One region of the Paenibacillus sp. FSL P4-0338 genome, then DNA from elsewhere that is predicted to be linked to it. Evidence: predicted binding sites of a transcription regulator. Region 1 holds the regulator's gene; the other holds the start of a gene.
What was found. The regulator Rex, encoded in region 1, represses fermentation and respiration genes when NADH is low (regulators of the CRP and FNR family bind a similar motif). The targets are predictions, from matches to a motif close to TTGTGAAATATTTCACAA.
Positions count from the first base shown of each region.

Region 2: a site for Rex is predicted at 3,923-3,940, ahead of MKZ07_RS32845 (flavocytochrome c). Genes of this name have one in related genera too.

Region 1 covers NZ_JBBOCG010000001.1:2,558,230-2,565,987, forward strand. Annotated here, with positions in the region: gene MKZ07_RS11300 (aminoglycoside adenylyltransferase domain-containing protein) at 1-705, opposite strand, end outside; gene MKZ07_RS11305 (cell wall elongation regulator TseB-like domain-containing protein) at 939-1,460, opposite strand; gene MKZ07_RS11310 (amidohydrolase) at 1,490-2,791, opposite strand; gene MKZ07_RS11315 (redox-sensing transcriptional repressor Rex) at 2,781-3,431, opposite strand; gene dinG (ATP-dependent DNA helicase DinG) at 3,570-6,431, opposite strand; gene MKZ07_RS11325 (hypothetical protein) at 6,550-7,188, opposite strand; gene panD (aspartate 1-decarboxylase) at 7,303-7,686, opposite strand; gene panC (pantoate--beta-alanine ligase) at 7,679-7,758, opposite strand, start outside.
Region 2 covers NZ_JBBOCG010000002.1:2,036,472-2,044,229, forward strand. Annotated here, with positions in the region: gene MKZ07_RS32825 (flavocytochrome c) at 1-677, shown strand, start outside; gene MKZ07_RS32830 (FMN-binding protein) at 704-1,063, shown strand; gene dcuS (DcuS/MalK family sensor histidine kinase) at 1,255-2,871, shown strand; gene MKZ07_RS32840 (CPBP family glutamic-type intramembrane protease) at 2,904-3,716, opposite strand; gene MKZ07_RS32845 (flavocytochrome c) at 3,956-5,515, shown strand; gene MKZ07_RS32850 (NAD(P)/FAD-dependent oxidoreductase) at 5,652-6,890, opposite strand; gene MKZ07_RS32855 (hypothetical protein) at 7,079-7,312, shown strand; gene MKZ07_RS32860 (spore coat protein) at 7,349-7,747, shown strand.

The sequences.
Region 1 (7,758 bases):
TTCATAGCCTTCGGCGCCAGCACCGCTATATTCCTTAAGACACCGTCTAAGCAGCCCGTGGAAGCGTTCCGGCAAATGCTGAAGTCCCCAATCCCCGCCTTCCTTCTTGGAAGAGACATGACCTTCCTGCACATAGTAGAGTACCCTGCATAGATTCAGTGTGTAATAGAGTGGAGCATTCCCAATATTCTGCGGCGCATCATCGACATCCCTGATAATGGAATCCAGATAGTACCTCTGGTCTACCGGCGCAAAGGCCTCGCGTATCGGCTCCCCGTACAAGATAAACCCGCGATGGTAGACTACTGCAAAATGTGCCGCCAGATCAGCATCCTCAAAGCCGCCGCACAGATAATTCTTATCGGTTCTATACCGCTCTAAATGAGCTTCTGAAAAGTGAAATTCAAATGGCGTAGGATACACAAAGTTATGCAGGTATGTCTTCAGGACGATAGACAGTTCAATTCCGCGCTTATTCGGCAGACTGTCATGAAAGGCTACGATACGACCGGCAAGGCTATGACTGACCTCTGCGGGGAGCTTGTCCTCTACTACAATGAGCAGATCAATATCGCTTGAATCCGGTTGAAAACAGCCCATGGCCAGGGAACCGTGCAGATAAATCCCCGACAGATTATCCCCCAGCTCTTCCTTAAACAAATCCACCGCCTGATCCAAATATGCTAAAACTTCCAATTTCTTCATCCTCCTTGAGAGACATATATGCAGGTTGGCGATAGCATTCGAGGAATACAATCAGTATATCAATTCAAGTATATTAATCGATGTATCTCAAACCATATATCTCCATTAAGCCACAGTTCCCCGTCTGCCACCAGTCCCAGAACAGTTCCAGATTATTTTCGACATGATGGATACAAAAAAACGGAAGAACAGATAATCTGTTCCCCCGCATGTTATTCTGCTGAGCGCTTAGCTTAACGGTTGGGCAAACTGTACCCCTCACCGATGGCGCTGCCATCCTTGAAGCGGTAGAAGTTGTAATAGAATCGCCCGTCTTTTTTGTAAAATAGCTGCCAGGCATATTCCCCGTTATATACACCGGGCAGCAGCCGTTCGATCTTCACGTCCGGTAACTGATCGGCTATGATTCCGCGCATTTTCTCTTCGGAAGTGCCTTTGCTCAGCTCTTCAGCATACAGGTCGTTGTCGCCTCCGGCAGGCTTGCCCTCCAAGGTGAAACGGACCCACACCATCAGATCGGTCCCGGCTTCATTTTTGCCGGTTAGCACCCAGTAGATCTCATTCTCATTCCAGACGGATTTCTGAGCCTTGGTTACCTCCGTTAGTCCGGCACGCGTCCGGGCCAGCTCCTTGGCCTCATTCCGCTCGTTCCACTGGTCCTTCATAATGTAGGCATAGAACTGGCTTAATCCGAACAGAAGGAGCAGCACCACGGTAAGCCCCAGCCAGATCCATTTTCTCCTCTTCTTCTTCACAACGCTGCTTCCTTTCCCGTTCTCCTGAATTACCGTTTAAGCAGGCTCTCGAACGTCTCCTGTGCTTTGCGGCGGATAGCTTCTTCATCCAGTGTCAGGCATTGTCCATGCTTCACAACCTGCTGGCCGTTCACCCATACATGCTCCACATCCTTGGCACTTGCCGAATAGACGGCATGGGAGAGCAGATCGGTATGCGGCAGCAAATGCGGCTGGTCAATATCAAGCGCGATGAAGTCGGCCTTCATTCCTGCTGCAAGCCGGCCTACCCCGCTTAGGAAAATAGACTGAGCCCCGTATTCCGTGGCCATCAGTAGCGCTTCAGGAGCCGGTACCGCTGTAGGATCACCGCTTACGCCCTTGTGGATCAGAGCCGCCAGCCTCATCTCTTCGAACATATCCAGATTGTTGTTGCTTGCCGCGCCGTCTGTACCCAGGGAGACCTTAACCCCGGCTCGCAGCAGCTCAGGAACACGTGCAACCCCGCTGGCCAGCTTCAGGTTACTGCCGGGGTTATGCGACACGCCAACGTTATAGCGGGCCAGAATCCCGATCTCTTCATCGTTCAGATGAACCCCGTGGGCAATGAGCGAAGGACGGGTGAACATCCCCAGCTTCTCCAGATGTGCGACCGGACGAAGGCCGTAGTCAGCCACGTTCTGCTCCACTTCATGGCGCGTCTCGGACATATGGGTATGCATCGGCAGGTCCAGATCATGGGCAGCCTGCACAAACTTCATGAAAAACTCTGGAGGACAGGTGTACGGAGCGTGCGGTGAGAGCATAGTTGTAATTCTGCCGTCAGCCTTGCCGTGCCAGTTACGGGCAAAAGCAACCGCCTCAGCGAGCTTTGCTTGCTGTACCTCTTCCGGGCACAGCCCAATTACGCCGCGCATCAGCACCGCACGAATACCGGACTGCTCCGTTACTTCCGCTACCCGGTCCATATGATCATACATATCGAGGAAGGTGGTTGTGCCGCCCTTCAGCATTTCCAGTACGGACAACGAGGTTCCCCAATATACATCATCACCAGTGAATTTCTCTTCCATCGGCCACATCTTCTCCTGCAGCCAAGTCTGAAGCACCATATCGTCGCCGTATCCGCGCAGCAGTGACATGGCCGTATGCCCATGGGTATTGACCAGACCCGGCATGAACAGCAGACGGCTGCCGTCTACGACCTGAGCGCCATCCTCCACTACCGGCTCAGCTTCACCTATGTAAGTAATCAGATCATTCTCCAGGGTCATATACCCGCTTAGAACCGGCTTGTCGCTGCCCGGAACCAGGAAGTGCCCGTTCTTGATTATCGTGATCTTACTGCTCATCTTCTGCCTCATCCTTTCCATCATGCAAATAATAGGCCAGGCTCTGCAGATCTGTGGTGAAATCTGCGGCATGAATCCGGATATTGGCAGGCGTCTTGAGAATAACCGGTGCGAAGTTCAGAATCGCCTCAATGCCGGAGTCCACAAGAATATCAGCTACATTCTGGGCTTCGCTGTCAGGTACGGTAATAATCCCGATGCGGATGCCCTGCGAGCGGATTGTGCTGCTTAACTCCTCCATCGGCTGCACAACCAGCGAGTTGATCTGCTGGCCCACCTTCGGCGGGTAGGCATCGAAGATCGCAGTAATCTTCATCGTATCCTTCAAGTAAGCGTTGTAGTTAGACAAGGCATGACCGAGATTACCGGCTCCAACCAGTGCAACATTAATTTGCTGGTCAAGCTTCAGGATATGGCGAATCTTCTCAATTAGATAGGATACATCGTAGCCGATACCCTTCCTGCCAAAATCACCGAAGTAAGCCAAATCCTTACGGATCTGGGCGGGATTCAGATCAAGCTTCTGGCCCAGCTCCTGAGAAGAGACTGTGGAGATTTCACGTTTTTGGAGATCGTTCAGGAAACGCAGGTACACTGGGAGCCTGCGCACGACGGCCTCCGATATTTTATCCGATTTCATGTATTCTCCTCCTTAATAGTTGTGTTATACCCGTTCAATTATAGCAACCGTGCCCCCCGCCTGCCGGATCGGCAGGACAGGGCGGGAACGGATCTTCAGGTTAATCATGACTTATTAATAATAGCAATAGCAGATGAATTAGGAAACCCCGCCGTCTTCCAGCCATTCGGCAATTCTCGGGACCATCTGCTCGGTGAGCATATGCTCCATCTTGGGACCGGGGAGTGAATACAGGAAGTACTTTCCGTAATGCGATTCAATTACTCTAGTATCGTACACAATTACGATGCCCCGGTCCTGCGCCGTGCGGACCAGCCGCCCGAAGCCCTGCTTGAAGCGGATGACTGCCTGCGGCACGGACAGCTTCATGAACGGGTTCTTCTTCTGTGCCTGAAGCAGCTCCGACTTCGCTTCTGCCAGCGGGTGATTCGGCGGCTGGAACGGCAGTCTGACAATCGCCAGGCAGGTCAATGCTTCTCCCGGAATATCTACCCCTTCCCAGAAACTGCTGGTACCGAGCAGGACCGAAGCCGGGCTGTCCTGGAAGCGGCGGATCAGCTTGCTCCGGCTGCCGCCCTCCACACCTTGTCCGAGCACCGCGATATCCTGGGAGGCAAGCGCCTCCTTCAGCGGGTCATAGACCTGGCGCAGCATCTTGTAGGAGGTGAACAGCACCAGCATTCGCCCTCGTGTAGTTACAGCAGTCTCGGCGAGGGAATGAACAAGCGTGTCCACAAAACGGGCATCCCCTATACTTCCCTTGACGCTCGGGAAGTCGCGGGGAATGACCAGCAGAGCCTGCTCCCGGTATTTAAACGGCGACGGAAGCAGCGCTGTCATCAGACGCCCCTGCTCCGCAGCTTCACCAAGGCCCAGGTTATCGATCATGAACTGGAAGGACTTATCCACGGATAAGGTGGCCGAGGTCAGGACAATACTCTTCTTCTTGTCGAAGAACAGCTCCCTGAGCTGGGTACTGACATCTACAGGAACGGCATACATTTGCAGCGACTTGCCTTTATAATTACCGCTTCCCTCCAGCCAATACACGATATTCTCATCGTTCAGGCCCATGAAGAAGCGGATCTGCTCTCTAATGGATGCCAGATCCTTAAATAACCCGCCGATATCGGTCACAAGACTGTCCGAGGAGGATTGGCTGTCCGTGTCACGCATCTCACTGAGCATCTTGTCACCCTTGCGGATGATATCGCTCAGACTGAGGTTCAGCGTATTCTCAAGGGCCGCCAACTCCTCCCAATCCTTCGGCTTCTTGCCCGGCTGCAGGCGGGCCACCAGCTGGCCTGCTTCACCGGCTCCGGCATCGCTGCGCTCGGGCAGCAGGCTGAAGAGCCGGTCGCTGAGCGCATCCCAAGATTCCTTCACCGTCAGCAGATCGGGATAGATCCGGTCGATCACGCCGCTCCATTCGGAAGCCTGCTCACTGCCCGAAGACTGCAGACTCTGGCGGAGGGCAGGCAGCTGCCCGCTCCGGCTATCCTTATAGAGGCGGGTGAGGGTATGGGCGAATGTGAAATATTTCATCTGCATGCCAAGATGCTTGCCGGCAATATCTTCCAGATGATGGGCTTCATCAATCACAAGATGATCGTAAGCCGGAAGTAGCTGATGCCCGGCTTTGACATCTGCGAACAGCTTGGAGTGATTGGTGACCACCACATCAGAGATCCCGGCTTCATGCTTGGCCCGGTGGTAATAGCATTTGCGGAACCAGGGACAAGCCCGTCCCAGGCAGGAGTCGGTATCACTGGCTACAGTCTCCCAGAAATCGCCGCCCCGTCCGCTTAAGTTAAGCTCCTCATCATCGCCGGTCGTCGTCTGGGTCAGCCAGACAAGCATTTGCGCAGCGGTGAGCGCTTCTTCTCTTGGACTCGTAAAGTCCTTTTTATTCATTCTATGTTCGAACTTGCGCAGACACAAATAGTGCCCTCTTCCCTTAAAGATGGAGGCCTTGAACGGGAACGGCACAACGCTGGTTAAGAGTGGGATATCCCGCTCACGCAACTGGTCCTGAAGGTTAATGGTATGAGTGCTGACCATCACCTTTTGATCACTTTTCACACTATGGTAGATGGCCGGAAGCAGGTAACCCAGCGACTTGCCGGTGCCGGTTCCCGCTTCAATCAGCAGATGCTTGTCCTTCTCAAGCGCTGTAATGACCTCATGGATCATCAGCTCCTGGGCCTCACGGCTCTCATACTGTGGAAGAACAGCCTTCAGCCGCTTCGTTACCTCATCCATATACTCTTCAAAGGTAATATTCTCCAGCGGATTGACGTTTCCTTCCTCCCGGGGCGTTGCCAACTCTGCCCAATCCCCCACAGCCAGCGCAAGCTGGCGGTAGAAGCTCAGCTCTCCTTCCGGCTGAAAGGTCTCCATCTCCCGCTCCCGCAGCAGACCGTCGAAATACCAGGCCAAATCACTGTCTTCGTCTGCGAACAGCTCATTCAGCCGCTGAATAGTCAACAGCGGCAGACTGTGCAGCTCTTCCAGACATTTAAGCAGCACAATAGCCGTGGCAAGCGCATCACTGTCAGCCTGATGGGGACGGTCATGCGTAATGCCGAAGTGGCTGCTTACCGCGCCTAGCTGATAGGTGCTCAGCGAGGGAAAGCATATTTTGAGAAAATCGATGGTATCCAGAATCCGCCCCTGAAACGGCAGGTAGCCGCAGCGGTCCAGCGCATTCTGCAAAAAATGAAAATCAAACGCTACATTGTGTCCGACGAGGACGACATCATCCAGCAGCGGCACCAGCTCCATCATCATCTCATCAAGCTCTGGCGCATCCTGTACATCACTGTCTGTAATTCCGGTCAGGCCCGTAATAAAAGGAGGAATGGGTGCTCCGGGCTTGACGTAGGAACCATACACCCGGGAGATCGTCCCGTCTTCTTCTATAATGGCAAGGCCAACCTGGATGATTTCTCCCACAGATTGGGTTCCCGTAGTTTCAAAATCAAGCACGGCAAATTTCATTATAAGTTCTATTCCCTTTCACTTGAGACTCTTTATCAGCATAACAGAAGTTACGAAAAAAGGCGATGCACACCCCAGAAAGTGGTGGGGCGCATCGCCTAAAGGAACCGGGAAAAAGTTATAAAAGCGAAACCAGCTGATGGCCAAACTCCAGCTTCCCGCCCCGTCTGCGGCATACCTCCAGATTCACATTCGGCTCCGGCAGATCCGGGTCATGCAGCAGCGACAGGCTAAACAGCTCACTGGCTTCATTAAAGCGTTCCTGGGAAGCACGGATACAGCCCAGCGCATTATAGATCATCGCCTTCAGCTTCACCTCACGGATCAGGCCCAGCATGTGATCCAGATGTCCCCAGGCAATCTCGCCTTCACCTTCCTGCAGATAAGCCATGGCCAGATACAGGCGGGCAGCGAGGCTATCCGGATATTGTGCCGTAACCTCCCTGAACTGTTCAATGCACTTGCGGTACATCAGCAGCTTGTAATAGCCCTGGCCCCTGACAAAAGCATCCATCCCAAGCTCGGGCGCTTCCTCTTCCGGCAACTCCTCTGGCGGACCCTGGAAATCGGCCTGTTCCCGGAACTCGCTCAGCTTCTCGGCGAAGAGCAGCCACTCATCCATTACATTATCACTGATTCGGTGGAGCATATTATACTTGGATAAAAGATCGCTTCGGCGGGCACCCTCCGCAGTAGGATAGTCGGTTTTGATCTCCTGGAGCATCTTGTTCATCTCAGCAAATAAATGTTGAAACACCGGACATCCCACCCTTACTGATAATGAAGTCAGCTTAAGCTTGCCTTCCTTCATTTTTAGCAAGTACAGGTGTCTTCATCCCTGCCATTGATTACATGGCTCAAAGCGCGGACTTCAGGCAATTGTAGCGTGAATCTCATGATCCGCCAGCTTCACCGGCTTGTTGCCTTCATCAACGAACACCACCGTCGGCTTATGCGCTGCCAGCTCTTCTGAGGACACCACAGCGTAGGAAATAATAATCACGGTATCGCCGGGCTGTACCAGACGAGCTGCTGCCCCGTTCAGACAAATGACGCCGCTGCCGCGCGGACCTGGAATGACATAAGTCTCCAGACGGGAACCATTATTATTATCCACGATCTGCACCTTCTCGTTCTCCAGCAGGTCTGCGGCTTCCATCAGATCCTCATCAATGGTAATGCTGCCCACATAATTGAGATTGGCTTCGGTGACCGTTGCCCGGTGGATCTTGGATTTCATCATATGTCTAAACAAGAGCGTGCGCCTCCTTAGGAATAAATACATTATTATCAATCAGACGGGTTCTGCCGAACTTCACAGCCAGAG
Region 2 (7,758 bases), on a different contig from region 1:
CAACGATGGCAGAGAAGATCGGCGCCAAGCTGGTAGACATGAAGGAGATTCAGATTCATCCGACCACCATTCCGAATCAAGGCGTGCTGATCACGGAAGGGGTACGCGGAGACGGTGCAATTCTGGTCAATAGCGAAGGCAAGCGATTCACGAATGAACTGCTGACCCGCGATGTCGTGTCCCAGAATATTCTGGCCCAGTCCGGCAAAGTAGCTTACCTGATCTTCAATGATGAGCTGCGTGCGAACCTGAAGGCAACCGAGGTTTACTTTGGAATGGATCTGGTCAAAGAAGCGGCAACTCCTGAAGAATTGGCGGCACAGATTGGTGTAGACGGCAAAGCACTGGCAGATACACTGAATACGTATAATGGCTTCGTTGCTTCCGGTAAGGATACAGAGTTTGAACGGCCGGATCTTGAACTGTCTTTTGAAAAAGGTAAATATTATGCAATTCAGGTAACACCGGGAATCCACCATACCATGGGCGGAGTAGCGATTAACACTCAGGCACAGGTGCTGGATACCAAGGATCAGGTCATTGCCGGACTGTATGCTGCGGGCGAAGTAACCGGCGGGGTACACGGCGCCAACCGTCTGGGCGGGAATGCACTTGCAGACATCACCACCTTCGGCCGGATTGCAGCGGATGAAGCTGTGAAGGCACTTAAGAAATAGAAACTTTCCAGAAGGAGGAATTACTCATGCACAAGTGGACAAAAACGTTGCTGTTCTCTGCCCTTGCGGCTGCAACAGTACTTACGGCAGGATGCTCTTCATCTTCCGGCAAGTATGTAGACGGGACGTATGATGGAACAGGTAAAGGGGTCAAGAGTGATATTAAAGTGGCGGTAGAAATCAAGGATGAGAAGATCGACGCCATTACCGTAGAGGAGCATAAGGAGACGCAGGCGATGATCGATGCGGCAGTGGAGAATACCATTCCTGAAATTATTGAAAAGCAAACCACAGAAGGCGTAGACGCCCTCTCCGGTGCTTCCGGCTCCAGCGGCGGAATTATTGAAGCGGTGACCCAGGCGCTGGAACAGGCCAAGAAGCAGTAAGCTATCATCCAATTAATAGAGTTGTGAAAAGTTCAGCCCAGCAAGCCCAGCCCTCCTGTCTCCGGCAGAACGGCTGGGCTTGCTTCATTCTTCTATTCCCCAGAAGCGAGCCCCGGGAGCAGCTTTACAAATTCAGGTTCAACTAATATAGTTCGAAGGGAAAAGGGATATGAAGGGAGGTCATCACGCAAGTGGCCAGGAAAAAAAGCTACAGTCTGCGCACAATGATCGCCGTTATGGTGTCTGCCGTTGTCCTGCTGGTATTGCTGATTTTATATTTTATTTTCCGCAATCAGATTATTCCGCAGACCCGGCAGGCGCTGGAGGATAAGGCGATTACGATTGCCCGTACCATCGCTCTGATTCCGCTGGTCTCTGAGGGACTCAGTGAGGGCAACAGCAAGGAGATTCAGGACTACACCTCAAGAATCGCCCGCCGCAATGATATTATGTTCGTGGTAGTCACAGATATGAAGGGTATCCGCTATTCCCATCCGGATGCCTCGCTGGTCGGACTGCCCTTTGCGGGAGGAGGCCAAGAGATATCGCTGCGCGGAGGGGAGAGTATCTCCGAAGGGGCCGGCCCGCTCGGCAGATCCCTGCGCGGCTTCGTGCCGGTCTATAACAACCGGGGGCATCAGGTGGGTGTGGTCATTGCCGGTCTGTCCCTGGAGCGGGTTGAGCGGCTGGTCCTGCTGAATGAGTGGACGATTATTGCGATTCTGGTCTCGGGAGCCTTGCTTGGAGCGGGAGGAGCATTCATTCTGGCAGCGCAGATCAAGCGGATGGTGTTCGGCATGGAGCCGGAGGACATCTCCAAGCTGCTCCAGGAACGCAGTGCGATGCTGGAATCCACGCGCGAGGGAATTATTGCCGTAGATCAGAAGGCGCGGATTACCATCCTTAATATGGAAGCACAGCGGCTTCTGCGGGCAGCCGGGATTGGCGGGAGCGCCATGAACCGGCAGATTGCCGAGTTTTGGCCGGAGCTGGGTCTGGAGCGGGTATTGGCTGAGGGAGAGGGGATACAGGACCAGGAGCTGGAGCTGGGAGACAGCTCTTTATTGGTGAACAGCCTGCCAGTCCGGGTGAACGGTAACATCGTTGGCGCGATTGCCACTTTCCGGGATGAGACTGAGCTGGCTGTGCTGGCGGAGAAGCTGTCGGGAGTCTCTGTCTATGCAGAAGCACTGCGCTCCGGTGCCCATGAGTTCATGAACAAGCTGCATGTCATTATGGGCATGACGCATATGGGCCTATATGATGAGCTGCAGCAATATATTCTGGGAACGGTAAGCAATTACCAGAAGGAGATCGGGTCGATCACGAGACAGATCAAGGACCCCGTGATGGCCGGATTTCTGCTGGGGAAGCTGAGCCGGGCACGCGAAGCGGGGATAGAGCTGTTGCTGACCGGAGACAGCTATCTGCCGGAGCCGGCTGATCCGCAGGTGATTCATGAGCTGATTACGATTGCCGGCAATCTGCTGGATAATGCCCTGGAGGCGCTGGGGGAGCTCTGCGAGCAACCCGTGAAGCGGGTGGAGCTTGCTTTTCAATATGAAGAGGGGCGGCTGCTATGCGAGGTTAGCGACAACGGTCCGGGAATTCCGGCGGGCCTCAAGGAGAAGATCTTCGTTCAGGGTTACTCCTCCAAGGGTGAACAGCGGGGAATCGGGCTGTATTTGGTCAAGAAAAGTGTGGATAAATTAAAGGGCCATCTTGAGCTGGCCGCCGTCTACGGTTCAGGGGGGCATTTTATAGTTGATGTGCCTTATGAGGTGAAGGGGGAGGAGGAGGAGGTGTGAACTGTGCCGTACCGTGCCGGAGCACCCCTCTACTAGAAGGGGAGACCCAGGAAACAGAATCGTATGATATCCACTATTCCATGAGCAAGCATGGCAGATGTGAGGTCCCGCTTGCGCTGTAGTATTGCAAAGGGCAGGCCGAACAAGAGGATATACATGAGAGTGCTGATGATGCCGGGGATGATTCCACCCTGAATGAAGCTGTCCGGCGTGTGGACCAGCACATGGGGAACGATCATCATGAACCAGACGGTAAATTTTTGGGCTCTGGTATCGGCTCTGCCGTGCATCAGGGACAGGCATAGGGCATAGAACAAGGTACGTAGGGCTAGTTCTTCATAAATGGCCGGACTGAGCGCCACTCTGAAATAGATTAGCTTCAGGCTGAATCCATCGAGGCTTTGTCCGCTCAGCACTAGATTGATGATTCCGAGCAGAATGCCGGCGGCGGCTCCCACGAATAGGCTCATGAAGATTGTTGAGGCGCTGGCTGTGTTGAGAAAAAGAAGCTTTCCTTCGTTATACTGGTTGAAGGTGCTTAATACAGCCAACGATGCCATTAACGTGAGCAGGCTCACCTCAATCATGGAGAAGAGGGACAGATTAATATAGGCGACAGCTACAGCAGCGGCTAGCAGGATAGAGAGCAGAATCTGCCGCTTCGACGGCAGCTTGTGTTTTACAAGCAGCAGCACGCTAATGAGGAAGGCCCATACGCCCAGCAGAAGCCACATTCTGGCTGTCGGGGCCTGATTATTACTGTGAATGCCGAAATTCAACAGAAACAGCAATACAAATACACCAAACATGATCCATACCGCTCTAAGATTACTTTTGTTAGTCAATATTTCCTTCTCCTTCCGGATACTTCAAGTTATGTATGCAGACGGGATAGAGTCTATCATAATTCTGACCGGAACGAAGTTAATTCTCTCACTCTTACGCAGGCAGCCATCTGTACAGCTACTTAGTTAATTTGGTTACTTTAGTTACAAAACTCTTTAATAACTTACGGAAGGTTCCATAAACCGCTTCTTTGGCGCTATGATAATTGTGAAAATATGCACAAGGGGGCACAACTCACATGAATAAGAGATTAACAGCGGCGCTTATCCTCATTCTCTCCGTGATGCTGGTCATTGCAGGTTGCGGAAACAACAATGCGGGCGGCAGCAAGAATGAGAGCAAGGAAGCGGGCAGCGCGGCAACAGAGCCGGCAGCAACCACTGCACCTACAGAGAAGGCAGAGGCCGTGTCGGGAGCATCCGAAGCGAGCTATACTCCGTACGATCAGTTAAAGGATAAATATGATATCGTCATCGTCGGTGCGGGCGGTGCGGGAATGTCTGCTGCGCTGGAAGCCAAAGCGGCCGGCATGAACCCGGTCATCTTAGAGAAAATGCCGGTTGCCGGCGGCAATACGACCAAATCCTCCTCAGGGATGAATGCCTCGCAGACCAAGTTCCAGAAGGAGCAGGGCATCGAAGACAGCAACGAACTGTTCTATGAAGAGACCCTTAAGGGCGGACATGATACGAACAATAAGGAGCTGCTGCACTTCTTCGTGGATCAATCCGCGGGTGCCATTGACTGGCTCGATTCCATCGGAATCCGCTTGAACAATATTACAATTACCGGCGGTATGAAAGAGAAGCGTACCCATCGTCCGGAAGACGGCTCGGCAGTGGGACAATATCTTGTAGCAGGACTTGTCCGCAATGTTCAGGAGCAGGGAATTCCGCTGTTCGTCAATGCGGATGTGAAGGAGCTTACGGTACAGGACGGTAAGGTGAACGGCGTGAAGGTGCTGTTCAACCAGGCCGATGACAAAATGATCAGCGCAGCAGCAGTTATCGTAACCACTGGGGGCTTCGGTGCCAACAAAGAACTGATTGCCAAGGTTCGCCCGGATCTGCAAGGGCTGGTAACGACCAACCAGATTGGCAGCACCGGCGACGGCATTGCCATGATTGAGAAGGTCGGCGGAACTACCGTAGACCTGGATCAGATTCAGGTTCACCCGACTGTGCAGCAGGAGAAATCCTACCTGATCGGTGAAGCGGTCCGGGGCGAAGGAGCTATTCTTGTATCTGCTGAGGGCAAGCGCTTCGGCAATGAGATGAATACCCGTGATAAGGTGACGGCTTCAATTAATACACTTCCTGAGAAATCCGCTTATCTCGTGTTCGACGCCGGAGTGAAATCCCGTGTTAAGGCGGTAGATCAATACATTAAGATGGGTGTGGTCAAGACCGCAGATACCATTGAGGCATTGGCGGATCAGATGAAGGTTCCTGCAGCAGCACTTAAGACTACCGTGGATACATGGAACAGTGCGGTGAAGAGTAAGTCGGATGCTGAATTCGGCAGAACTACCGGTATGGATAATGATCTGTCCGGTGCTCCGTATTATGCGATTCAGATCGGCCCTGGGATTCACTATACGATGGGCGGAGTGGTGATCAACACCAACACTGAGGTCTTGAACAAAGACGGCAAGGCGATTACCGGATTGTTCGCGGCAGGAGAAGTGGTCGGCGGGCTGCACGGCGAGAACCGCATCGGCGGTAACTCGGTAGCCGAGATTATTATCTTCGGACGTCAGGCAGGGATCAAGTCGGCTGAATTTGTAAAAGCGCAATAAGCTATTATTCTTCTATATATCGTTATAACCATAAGTATTTAATCAAAAAAGGGATGCTCCGCAGCCATCAGGCTACGCGGGCATCCCTTTCTATGTTGCAACTCTCTCTGATGCCGCCTCCCTGAACCAGCTGCCCTTAAGACAGTATCGCGGGGGAGGGCGCAGGCTTCGGCGACCGGGTCAGCGAGAAAAGCTCCAGCTCCGGGCGGCTCTTGCCGGCCAGCGTATCTGCAAGCAGCTCGGCGGCGATCATGCTGTAGACCGTGCCGTTCCCCCCATAGCCTTCAATGAAGTAGCAGTGCGGGAACTCCGGGTGCGGTCCCATATAAGGCAGCCCGTCATGGGTGGAGCCGAAGACCGCTCCCCAGGAATATTCAGCCTTGATTCCTTGCAGTTCCGGGAACAGGGCCGTAACCTCCTCAAGCAGACGCTCACACTGGGAGAGGACCCTAACCTCACGCCGCTCTACACTGGTAAGCTGCTCATCCTTGCCGCCGGCAATGATCCGGCCTTCCGGAGTAGTCCGGAAATACAGATAAGGCCGGGCCGTTTCCCAGAGCAGACTCTGCTCATGCCATTTCGGAAGTTGGGGCAGAGGCTCGGTCATAATGGCATAGGTGTTGATCAGCTCTGCTCCCCGGTCCTTCTTCATGTCCTGGGTCTCATAACCCATAGCAAAGACGACCTTCTTAGCAACAATCCGGCCTTGCCCGGTATGACAGATTACGCCGTCTTCATTGTACTCATAATGAAGGGCTTCGGTATGCTCATAGACCCTTACCCCGCCGGAGTGCGCTTTATGAATCAGACTGTGTACGGTGAGCAGCGGATTGGTCTCCGCATCTCCTTTGGAATACAACGCTCCTGGTTTGGAGAAGGCATAATGGGCGCGGATCGTCTCCTCTTCCCAGAATTCCGAATCGAAGCCATGCTTCACCAGATTCTCATTCTCCAGCTTCAGCATAGCAACATCTTCCGGCTTACTGGCATACAGCAGACTGCTGCGCTCAATAATCTGCGGATCGATATCCAGCTTGCCGGGCAGCTCCAGAATCGCACGCATGGCTTGCTGGCAGAGTCTGTAGAACAGCACGCCGTTTTCTTCCCCGAAGGTGTTCATGCAGGCAGTCAGTGATTTGTCATTGGCGATTTGCAGCAGTCCCGTATTAGCGTGGGAGCTTCCGGTGCCGACCGTTCTTTTATCGATAAGAACAGTATCTGCTCCACTGAGGGACATGCGGTAGGACATCATCGCTCCGCCCATCCCGCCGCCTACAATCAGACAGTCGCAGGTAATATCATCCGCAAGTACCGGATATACCGGAGTCTCAGGCAGTGTGTGTTCCCAGGGCAGTTGCCCGCTGACGAGTTTCATAGATCTGTTCGCTCCTTTGTGTCATTCAGAGTAGTATTATTTGCACTATTGCAGAGTCTCATGCGTCAAGACCCTAAGGATTATTCATCAGGTGTAAGCTTGCTGAATGTACCTTCCGGTACATAAACAGCCTCCCCCGGAAGCATACTAAGGAACGCTTGAACAACCAGAAGGAGGGACTACCGAACATGCAATCTAACCAAATGCAGGCACTTAGCGGAAAAGAATTGGAATACATTGCGGATTCCATTTCCAATGAGGATTTGCTGATTAAGCAGCTCGCGGCTACAGCCGGAACCACTCAGAACTCTGCCGTGCAGGGGATCTGCATCCAGCAGATCCAGAGTCATACCCATCACATGGATATGCTGGTCCAGCTGCTCCATCAGCATCAGCAGTACGCACCATCGCAGCCGCAATAACAGGCAGTACCCACAAACTTTGAAGGAGGTTTTACTGTGTACGCACAGAATGGAACGCCGTTTATGGCGGATGAAGATTTACTCAACACGATTTTGGCCGATTTGAAGCGGACAGTCCGCGAGTACACCACAGCAGCTACAGAATCGAATTGTCCCGCCGTCAGACGGGTATTCAATGATTTGACTATGGATACCCTCAGAATTCAGGGGGAACTGTACATGCAGATGTCGCAAATGAACATGTACACCCCTCCGGGCAAAGCGCTGCGTCAGGATGTGGACAAGCAGATTCAGAGTGCCCAGCAGACCCAGCAGAAGCTGCAGCAGTTTGTGCGTGAGAAAACAGGCGGGGCAGGAGCCTTTAACCAGCATTCGAATGTTTCGCAGCACCAGCCGAACGTCCAGCAGCATCATAACGGTTCCTATTATATGTAACCCTGGCGATG